One region of the Nocardia sp. NPDC051756 genome, then DNA from elsewhere that is predicted to be linked to it. Evidence: riboswitches for the same ligand, from Rfam matches in the RefSeq annotation. Region 1 holds a riboswitch; the other holds the start of a gene.
The links. Region 1 has a riboswitch for cobalamin ahead of AB0M22_RS41370 (CbtB-domain containing protein). Riboswitches for the same ligand answer to the same signal wherever they lie in the genome.
Positions count from the first base shown of each region.

Region 1 (5,269 bases):
TGCAGGAGGGGTCGGGACAGGTCGAGCTGGCCAGCTCCGGCGTCGGCAAGTACGACGTGTCGTTCCCGAAGCGTTCGGCCGACGACGCCGACGGCACCACCAGCCCGGAGGAGCTCATCGCGGCGGCGCACTCGTCCTGCTACGCGATGGCGCTCTCCGCGCAGATCGGCAATGCCGGCGGCACCCCGGAGAGCCTGGATGTCAGCGCCGACGTGACCCTCGGCCCGGACCCGGCCGGCGGCTTCCGGATCAGCGGCATCAAGCTGACCGTGCGCGGCAAGGTCTCCGGCATCGACGCCGACGCGTTCGCCGCCGCGGCCGAGGCCGCCAAGGCCGGCTGCCCGGTCAGCAAGGCCCTGGCCGGCGTCGACCACATCCTGCTGGACGCGGCCCTCGCGTAGTTGCTTGGTTCCCCGCACATCCGCTCGGGTGTGCGGGGAGCCATGTGCTTGCGCGAAATGCTCAGGCCCGGCGGAAGAATCGGCGGGCGGCCGGGTGATACATCGCGGGGACGGCGATCAGCACCGCCACCACGTGGATGGTGCGGAACAGGCCGATCACCACGGACTCGACGGTGAGGTGGGCGAACAGGTCGCCGAACTTGTCCGCGGACAGCAGCGCCGCCAGCGGTTCGACGATCAGCGACAGCAGGCCGATCACGCCGATGCCGAAGGTCAGCAGGAGCCGAGCCCAGCGGGCGCCGTGCGTCATCCGGATCGCGACGACGAGTACGACCAGGTAGATCCCCAGTCGCACAGCGAGTCCGGTGACCAGCCCGGCCACGTCGACCTCGTCGCGTTCCAGCAGCAGCGCGGCCTGCTCGATGGCCTCGGCGACGCCGGCGAGCAGCGCGACGACCAGGCCGACGAAGGCGACGAGGACGGCGCGCGGTGGTTGCGTGGGAGCGCCCGTACGCAGCGGTGCGGGCCAAAGAGAAAGGGCAGTGCCGGTCATGACACCGACACTGCCCTTCGTCTCCTGGATGCGGATCAGCCCGCGGTAGCGATCGACTCTCGTACCGGAGTATCACTGCGCGTGGCGAATTCGCTGAGCGCGGCGAAGCCGAGGGCCAGGCAGGCCCACAGCGTCGCGGTCTCACCGAGCGAGGCCGCCCGGAACTGCCACAGCAACGCGGCCGGGAAGTCCGCCTTCACCTCGTTGACGCCGGGCAGCAGGACGTAGCCGACGATGGTGACCAGAACGAACGCGGCCACCCCGCCGATCAGCCGCAGGGTGCTCAGCTGACCGCGCAGCACCTTGTAGACGTACACGCCGATGCCGACGGCCGCCAGGCCGAGCAGCACCGCCGCCAGCCAGAGCAGGGTGCGCTGATTGATCGTCTCCGGATCACCGACCGCGGGTGGATTGGCCGGGTACTTGAAGAACGGCACCGCCACGATCGCGGCCCAGCCACCCAGCCCGAGGGCCAGCGCCAGCTTCGGCCCGGACAGCGTGCTGTAGCGGCGGGCGAAGTTCGCGACCGCGGCGAAGATCGCGCCGAGCGCGAGACCGGCCAGGCCGAGGGCGAGGAACTGTCCCGCCTGCTGCCCGGTGCGGCTCACCAATGGTTCTTCCTCGTCGCCGTGCGAATGTCCGCCGCTCGCCTCCGCTTCCGCGCCGGGCGCATGCGCCGCGGCGGCGGAATTGGCTTCCTCGATGGCGATGGCGGCATTGATCTTCGGTTCCCCGACGAAGAAGCCGACCGACGCGGCCAGCAGACCCGCGATGAGACCGGCCAGCAGACCCCGCAGCAGCAGAGTCTTCAGCGAACCGGTCAGAGGGACAGCAGGGGATGGATTCAATGGCACGGAAGCCCCAGCAGGTGGCGTCCGTCATGCATCAACTCGTGCAGGTACATCCCGCTGCGCGAGATGACGCCCTGATCGAAGCCGACCAGGTACAGCGTGAGCAGTGCGAGTAGAACGACACCGACTGTGACGAGCACAGTGGCCAGAGTTTCGTTTGCCCGGCTCGGCGAATGCGCGATAGCCATGTGTCCTCCTAGGGATGCGCGAGGTCGGACCTTCGTCCCTCCACAGCGCTTTCAGCGTCCCGTCGAATGAGTGCGAAGATGCCGGTGTCTGGCTTTCCGGCACCCAGGGACTCGGTGCATGGAACACAGTGGCGCGACCGCTCCGGAATGTCACCGGATTACCGCATCACCCTCGCGTTATGTCATTCGAACTGTGACACCCGGAGGCACCCGACGTCAACACGACCAGCACGGTCGCGCCCCGGCGTCGGGCGAGTCGCCGGGCAGGTCGGCCCGCCCGGCGATGGTCGAAAGGTCAGCCCGCGGGCTTGGCGGTCACGTCCAGCACGACCTCGAATTCCAGCAGCGACGCACCGGTGGACACCGGCTTCTGCCGCTCGCCCGCGTGCGCCTCGCGCGCCGGGCCGTCCCGCCACGCGGTGAACGACTCTTCCGAATCCCACTGGGTGACAACGAAGTACCGGTTGTCCCCGGCGACCGGCCGGAGCAGCTGGAAACCGAGGAAACCCGGCGAGCCCTCCACCGCGTGCGCCCGGTGGGCGAACCGCTTCTCCAGCTCGGGGCCCGCGCCCTCGGGAACCTCGATCGCGTTGATCTTCACAACAGCCATGCGCTCGACAATACGACCCGCGAGCGACTGCCCGGTATGGGCCGTATCGGGGGTTGTGCGCAGCTGTCGGCCCGGCCCGGCAGAATCAGCGGGGTGTTGCATGACGAAGGCGGAGCGGGCGTACCGATCCTGCTGTTGCACGGACTGATGGGCAGCGCCCGGACCTGGCACGACCAGCTGGACTGGCTGCGCGACTACGGCCACGTCTACACCTTCGACGCGGCCGGGCACGGCAGGCCGGCCCCGGACGAGCTGACCACCGAGGCGTTCGTCGCCGATCTGGCCGCCGCGACCGCGGGCATCACCGAACCGATGGTGGTGATCGGGCATTCGATGGGCGCACTGCACGGCTGGGTGTTCGCCGCGGCGCACCCCGATCGGGTGCGGGCGCTGGTGATCGAGGACATCGCCCCGGATTTCACCGGCCGGACGGCGACGGACTGGGCGGCGATGATCGAGGCGTGGCCGCAGCCGTTTCCGGACGCGAACGCGGTGCTGAAGTTCTTCGGGCCGGTCGCCGGGCGGTACTTCCTGAACTCGTTCGCGCACGGGCCGGACGGATACCGGCTGCACGGGTCGGTCGCGACGTTCCGCGACATCTCCGAGGAGTGGGGGAGTCGCGACTTCTGGCCGCAGTGGCACGCCATCCGGGTGCCCGCGCTGCTGCTCGAGGGCGAGCACACGATCACCCCGCCCGGCCAGATGCGGCAGATGGCCGAGACCCATCCCGATGCCGAGCACGTACTCGTCACGGGCGCAGCGCATCTCGTGCACGACGACCAACCGGACCAATACCGCGCCGCCGTCGAGCACTTCCTCCGTCGTGTCCTCGCCGAGCCGCACGCCTCTTGATTTCAGAAAGCGTGCGGTGTGGTCAGGGCGCGTTGCCGCCCTCGCCGGCCAGGGCGAAGAGGCCGTCCACGGTCTGCTCGATCAGGCCGTCGACCAGTAGCGAGTCCAGCGCGCGGGCTCGCTGGCCGGGGTCGCGGGGCCAGGCGAGGTCGAGACGCACTTGCTCGACCGGGCCCGTCGCGCCACGGAGCACGTCGAGCAGCCTGCCGCGCGCTTGCCGGTCGGTGCCCTCGTACTTCTGTGTGCGACGGACGATTTCGGAGACCGGGCGGCCCGCGGCGACCCATGCGCAGCTCGGCAGCGGGCAGCGCGAGCAGTCCGGCGTGCGCGCCGTGCACACCGTCGCGCCCAGTTCCATCAGCGCGGCCGAGAACACCGCCGCGCGGTCGATCTGTTGCGGCAGCAGCGCTTCGGTCTCCGGCAGATCCCGGGACGACGGATTCCCGGCCTCCGCCCGCCCGTGCACGGCCCGGGCGACCACCCGCCGAACATTGGTGTCCACCACCGGAACTCGTTGCCCGTAGGCGAAGCACGCGACCGCCCGCGCCGTGTACGCCCCGATTCCCGGCAGGCCGAGCAGCACGTCCACGTCGGCAGGCACCTCGTCGCCGTGTTCCGCGGCCAGCACCCGCGCGCATTCGTGCAGCCGCAGCGCCCGCCGCGGATAACCGAGCTTGCCCCACGCGCGCAGCACCTCGGCCTGTGAGGAGGCGGCCATCGCCGAGGGCACCGGCCAGCGCGCCACCCACTCCCGCCAGATCGGCTCGACCCGGACCACCGGGGTCTGCTGCAACATGATCTCGCTCATCAGGATCTGCCACGCGGTGACCTCGCGGCGACGCCACGGCAGGTCGCGCGCGGTCTCCGCGTACCAGTCGAGCAACACGTCGGCATCGATGCTGTTCGGTGCTTTCCTCACGGTTCCTGTCCTACTGCCGCCAGCTGGTATTTGCCGACCCGTAACCAAACGAACTCGCTGGTAACCCAAGCCTTGTGCACAATGGTCGGTATGCCTGATTCAAATCCGGTCAGTGCCTGGAAGTCTTTGCGCGAAGGCAACGACCGTTTCGTCTCCGGTGCGCTGCAGCATCCTAGCCAGGGCGCCTCCGACCGAGCCAAGCTCGTCAGCGGCCAGCATCCGTCCGCCATCCTCTTCGGCTGCGGTGACTCCCGGGTCGCCGCCGAGTTGATCTTCGACCAAGGCCTCGGCGACATGTTCGTGGTGCGCACCGCGGGCCACGTCGTGGACAGCTCGGTACTCGGCTCGATCGAGTACGGCGTGCAGGTGCTGAACGTGCCGCTGATCGTGGTGCTCGGGCACGACAGCTGCGGCGCGGTGAAGGCCACCATCGACGCGCTCGACGGCGGCGAGGTACCGGGAGGCTTCATCCGCAGCGTGGTCGAGCGGGTCACGCCGTCCATTCTGATCGGCCGCCGCGAGGGCCTGTCCACCGTCGACGAGATGGAGGCCAGGCACGTGGTCGAGACGAGCAGGCTGCTCATGCAGCGATCGATGATCATCTCGCAGCGCGTCGCCACCGGCGAATGCGCAATCGCCTGTGTCACATACAAGCTCGCCGAGGGACAGGTGAAGTTGCAGCGTGTCGTCGGCAACATCGGCGAGCTCGCCTGAGTTGTCCTAGTCGGTGTCAGCCCAGCGTGCGGGCCGGAATTGGATCGCCACGATCGCGTAATCCGGACCGACACGCCGGGCGTATGAGTCGTCGCGCCCGGTCGTGCCCTTACCGTTGAGGCGTGCTGGAACCGAATGGACCGCTGCCACCGGAGATCTATTGGCGTCGACGCGCATTGGC
Region 1 is NZ_JBFAYV010000015.1:12,531-17,799, forward strand. It holds gene AB0M22_RS41355 (OsmC family peroxiredoxin) at 1-401, shown strand, start outside; gene AB0M22_RS41360 (hypothetical protein) at 463-954, opposite strand; gene AB0M22_RS41365 (CbtA family protein) at 990-1,808, opposite strand; gene AB0M22_RS41370 (CbtB-domain containing protein) at 1,799-1,993, opposite strand; cobalamin riboswitch at 2,055-2,210, opposite strand; gene mhuD (mycobilin-forming heme oxygenase MhuD) at 2,289-2,603, opposite strand; gene AB0M22_RS41380 (alpha/beta hydrolase) at 2,697-3,455, shown strand; gene AB0M22_RS41385 (A/G-specific adenine glycosylase) at 3,478-4,374, opposite strand; gene AB0M22_RS41390 (carbonic anhydrase) at 4,465-5,088, shown strand; gene AB0M22_RS41395 (hypothetical protein) at 5,211-5,269, shown strand, end outside.

Region 2 (5,269 bases), on a different contig from region 1:
CATCGTCACTCGCGCCTCACATGACGTCTAATGCCAAAATCCCCACGCACACATAAGTACTCTTGATATGTGCTGAACCTGACCCAGCTCACGGTGTTAGCCGCTGTCGCACAACACGGTTCGGTCACCGAAGCCGCGAAACAGCTGCATTACACCCAGCCCGCAGTGAGCCACCACCTGGCGCGCCTGGAAGCCGCCACCGGCGCGAAGCTGATCCAGCGGGTCGGCCGCGGCATCCGGCTCACCCCGGAAGGCGAACTGCTGGCCGTCCGCGCCGCGGAGATCGTCGGCCGGGTCGACGCCGCCGCAACCGAACTCGCCGCGCAGGTCGGACTACGGGCAGGCCGAGTGCGCATGGCCGGATTCCAGTCCATCCTCAGCACCATCGTGCCCAAGGCGGCGGCCGCGCTGGCCCGCGCCCACCCCGGCATCGAACTCGGCCTCGTCGACGAACATCCGGTCGAAGCACTGCGCCTGCTGCGCGCGGGCCGCATCGACGTCGCGTTGATCTTCCGTTACGCCGACACCCCGCGCGAGGACGACGGCCTCCGGCTGATCCATCTCCTCGACGACCCGATCTACCTGGTCAGCGACGAGCCGGGCCAGACCATCGCCGACCACCGCGACTCGACCTGGATCGGCGGCTGCGCTCGCTGCCAGGACGAACTGGTCACCGTGTGCCTGCGGGCGGGCTTCACCCCGCGCATCTCGTTGATCAGCGACGACATGGTGGTCACGCAGGCGCTGGTCGCCGCGCGCATGGGCGTGGCCACCCTGCCTGGCCTCGCCCTGCGCGCCCACCGCATGCCCGGCATCCACACCACCGAACTCCCGGAGGACCCCCGCCAGATCTTCGCGGTCACCTACGGCGATCCCCCCGATCCACCGGCCACCACCGCGTTGATCCGCGCGATCCAGGCCTGTCTCTGATGCTCAGGGTTTGCGCAGAATCCCGCCGTATTCGTAGACCTTGCTGCGGTGTTCGGTGGCGCCGACGTAGCGCAGCAACGGCTCCGGCACCGGCTCCAATGGCGGCTGGTCCGGATCGGGCCGCCACTCGACCAGATTGACCAGACCGGGTTCGACCGGTTCCAAACCATCGAACAGCGCATCGACCTCCGTAGGCGTCCGGCTCTGCCATGGAATCCCGGAACCGTCGATCTTCGCCGCGAAGGCGGAGCCGACTTCGGCGTCATCGCTGACGACCTGGGAGAAGGCGAGATAGCTACCCGGCGCGGCGACGGTATCGATGATGTGCCGCAACACATGTCGCGCGCCCTGACCGACTTTGTCGGTGTCTTTGAGGTGATGGCCGACCGACAGGTACAGCACCGCGATCGGCTCGCTGAAGTCGAGCAGGCGCTCCACGTCGGGATCGGCGAGGATCGTTTCGGGCTTGCGCATGTCGGCGGTGACGACAGTGGTCCGTGCGCGCGATTCGGCCAGCAATGCGCGGCCGTGCGCCAGCACAATGGGGTCGACGTCGACATAGGCGACGCGCGCGTCCGGGTTGAACCGCTGAGCTACCTGATGGACGTTGTTGTCGGTCGGCAACCCGCAGCCCATGTCGAGAAACTGGCTGATGCCCGCTTCCTCCACCAGGTAACGGACTGCGCGATAAAGGAATTGGCGGTTCTGTCGCGCGATGTCGACGCATTCCGGAAACCGGCCGAGCATATAGAGCAGGATATTCTGGTCGGCGGGGTAGATATCCTTCCCGCCCAGCATCCAGCCGTACGCGCGCGCCGAACTGGGCCGGTCGAAGGACATCCCCGGTTTACTCCGCCTATCACCAGAGCCCATTGTGACGTCCTCTCACCCAGCGATATGCGGTCGAACTTCGGCCTCGGTGTGGTCGGCCGCCGCATGCGCTGTTCACGAATATAGCTCTACTCAGGTGATTTGGACGCAGAGTGCGAACTTCCGGCCCGGCGCGTGGCGGGCCGTATCGTCACGTACTGCTAGGTTCTTTTCCGCAGGGAACACCGGTGCGAATCCGGGGCTGTCCCGCAACTGTGACCGAGTAGCGAACCTTCATCTCATGGCCACGACCTTCCTGGGTTGGAAGGCCGAAGGCGAGCGTTGATCCGGGAGCCAGGATACCTGCGCCCTTTTCAGGATCGAGTTTCACGAGGATGAGAATGCGCGTGCACACCCGCCGCCGGCCCAGCGCCGTGCGGCTACCCGACCATGCTCCCGGGCGACCTCGCCGTTCCCGGCTCGGCGTTGTGCTGGCGGGACTGCTCGCAGTCGCCATGGTCTTCACCGCTTGCGCGTCGAGCGACGACGGAGCGGCCTCGGCCCGCGCCTTGCGGGCGTCCGGCGACGGCACCTTGACGATCTACAACTCCTACAAGATCGCCGGGCTCGACCCGATCGGCACCGGCACGAACTGGCTGTTCGACTGGGGCGTCGCGGAGAATCTGCTCCAGATCACCGAGAACGGTGAGGTCGCACCGTGGCTGGCCGAATCGGTCACCCGCGACGGAGACACCCGCTGGATCGCGACATTGCGCAAAGGCGTCACCTTCCAGAACGGCAAGCCGGTCGACGCCGCCGCCGTGGCCGCGGCGCTGACCAGGCAGATCGCCCGGTCCGCGGCGGCCAGGGTGTATCTCGACCCGGCGACGAAGGTGACCGCCGACGGCGAACGGGTCGTGCTCACCACGCCGACCCCGAACGCGATGGTTCCCGCCGCGCTCGCGGCGCGGGACAACTCGTTGCAGATCTACGACGTCGCCGCGATGGACGCGGCCGGCGGCGACTCGGCGAAGATCGTCGGCGCGGGCGCGTACTCCGGCCCGTACGCGATCACCGCCTGGACGCCGGACAACCTCGTGCTCGCGCCGTACCAGAATCATTGGGAGGGAACGCCGCCGTTGAAGGGCGTCACCGTGCGCGTCGTGCCGGACGAGCAGGCCCGGCTGGCGGGTGTGCGCAGCGGCGAGGCCGATATGGCGTTCTACCCGTCCACCTCGGCCAAGCTGGTCTTGCAGGGTGAGCGGGACATGCACGTGCTGTCCTCGGCATCGGCGTTGCAGTCGCTGCTGGTCGAAATGAACCTCAAGGCGGGCATCTTCACCGATACCGCGGTACGCAAGGCGTTCACCGCGGCGATCGATTACCAGGGCATCGCCGCCGATGTCGGCAACGGTCAGTTCGCCGCGGCAGCCGGCCTGTACCCGCCCTCGATGTCGTTCGCGGTGGACAGTCAGGTGCACGACCTGGACCAGGCGAAGCGACTGCTCGACGCGGCAGGCTGGGCGCCGGGCGATGACGGCGTCCGGGCCAAGGACGGCCGGAAACTGGTGGTGCGGTTCGTGACCCAGGCCCAGGGCCCGGAGACCAACGACGTCGCGATCGCGATGAAGGACCAGGTCGCGCGCGCCGGTTTCGACCTGCGCATCGACAACGCCGAGGACTCCGCCGCGGTGAAGAAGGATCCGAACGCGTGGGAATCGTCGGTGGCGCTGAGTGGTTCGCTGTCCGGCACCGCCGATCCGATCCAGCCGTACCTGGTGCGCTGGACCACCGGCGGTTCGTCGAACGCGCAGGGCGTGGCGAACCCGGAGATCGACGCGATCGGCGCCCAGCTGCGCGGCGAGTTCGACACCGCGCGCCGCGACGCCCTGCTCGAGCGGGCGCAGCAGATCCTGGTGCGGGATCAGGCCTATGTGGTGGCGGGGACGTTCAAGTACTTCACCGTCGTCACCGGCCCGAAGTGGGCCGATTATCGGGTATCGAGCGTGCGCAGGCACCTCACCAGCCAGACCGGCCGATAACCCGGGCCGATGCGAATTCTCGTCCTGGCCCGTCGCCGGGTCGTCGAGGCGCTGCTCACGCTGCTCGGCGCCAGCGTGCTGATCTGGGCCTTGATGCCGCTGGCGCCGGGTGATCCGGCGCGGATGATCCTTGTCGCACAAGGGGTTCCGGAGCCACCGCCCGAACAGATCCGCGCGCTCGAGCAGACCCTGCACCTGGACCGACCGGTGCTCGCGCAATACGCGCACTGGTTCTGGGGTGTGCTGCGCGGTGATTTCGGATTGTCGTTCGCATCGGGGCGGCCGGTGTCGGGCGAGTTCGCCGACCGGCTACCGGCGACGCTGACCTTGGCATCGGCCGCGCTGGCGCTCGCGCTGGCGTTCTCGGTCGCGCTCGGGGTGATCGCGGCGCAGTATCCGCGGCGCTGGCCCGATCACGGGACCCGTTGGCTGGCCTTGATATTCGCGTCGGTGCCGGGATTCGTGGTGGCGCTGTTGCTGATTCAGGTGTTCGTTGTCGGGTTCGGTTTCGGGAAGGCCGCGTTGGACGGTACTTGGCGGCAGGTGTGGCTGCCCGCGGTCTGTCTGGCGGTCGGGCTGTCCGATACCTGGTCGCGACTGCTGCGCGCGAATCTGCTGGCGTTCCTGGATTCGCCGACCGCCGAGGTGTTGAACGCCCGCGGCGCCGGGCGGTGGCGGATCCTGTGGCGGCACGGGCTGCCCAATAGTGCGGTGCCGTCGCTGCACGCTCTCGCCGTGGCCACCGCGGTGCTCATCGGCGGGGCGACGGTCGTCGAGACGGTGTTCACCTGGCCGGGGCTCGGTTCTTATGTGGTGGAGTCGGTGAAGACGCGGGATCTTCCGGCGATCCAGGCGTTCACCGTGTTCGCGACGGCGAGTTATGTGGTCACCAGTCTGGTCGCCGATCTGTTGTCCGCGGTGATCGATCGCAGAATCGCGGTGGACGCATGATCGCCCGTCTCCCCGGATCTGTGCGCGGCGGGGCATGGCTGCTCGGTGTGTTGCTGGTGCTGGTGGTGGTCGGCCCGATGGTGGCTCAGTATCCGCCGAACGAGCCGCACTACGCGGACAAGCTGATCGCGCCGAATGCCGAATACTGGTTCGGTACAGATCAATACGGCCGGGATCAGTTCTCCCGGGTGATGCACGGGCTGCGGTTGTCGCTGCTGTCGGCGTTCCTCGTCCTGGCGGGGTCGGCGACGATCAGTCTGCTCGTCGGGTTGGGTGCCGGGCTCTACGGTGGCCGGCTCGACCGGGCTGTTTCCCGGGTGATCGATGTCGTGCTGGCCATTCCGGGACTGGTACTGGCGCTGGCCGTGGTCGGCCTGCTCGGTCCCGGATACCTGAATCTTCTGCTGGCCCTGGTGATTGCGAGCTGGGCGGCGGACGCGAGGGTCGCCCGGGCGCTGACCTTGGCCGCGCGCACCCGACCGTATGTGGTCGCCGCGCGGGTGGCCGGGGTGAGCAGGCCCGCCATCGGGGTGCGG
Region 2 is NZ_JBFAYV010000008.1:431,547-436,815, forward strand. It holds gene AB0M22_RS34635 (LysR family transcriptional regulator) at 70-930, shown strand; gene AB0M22_RS34640 (SAM-dependent methyltransferase) at 934-1,770, opposite strand; cobalamin riboswitch at 1,978-2,105, shown strand; gene AB0M22_RS34645 (ABC transporter substrate-binding protein) at 2,142-3,782, shown strand; gene AB0M22_RS34650 (ABC transporter permease) at 3,792-4,733, shown strand; gene AB0M22_RS34655 (ABC transporter permease) at 4,730-5,269, shown strand, end outside.
Region 2: it holds a riboswitch for cobalamin, as region 1 does, so the genes downstream of both, AB0M22_RS34645 (ABC transporter substrate-binding protein) here and AB0M22_RS41370 (CbtB-domain containing protein) in region 1, are expected to answer to the same signal.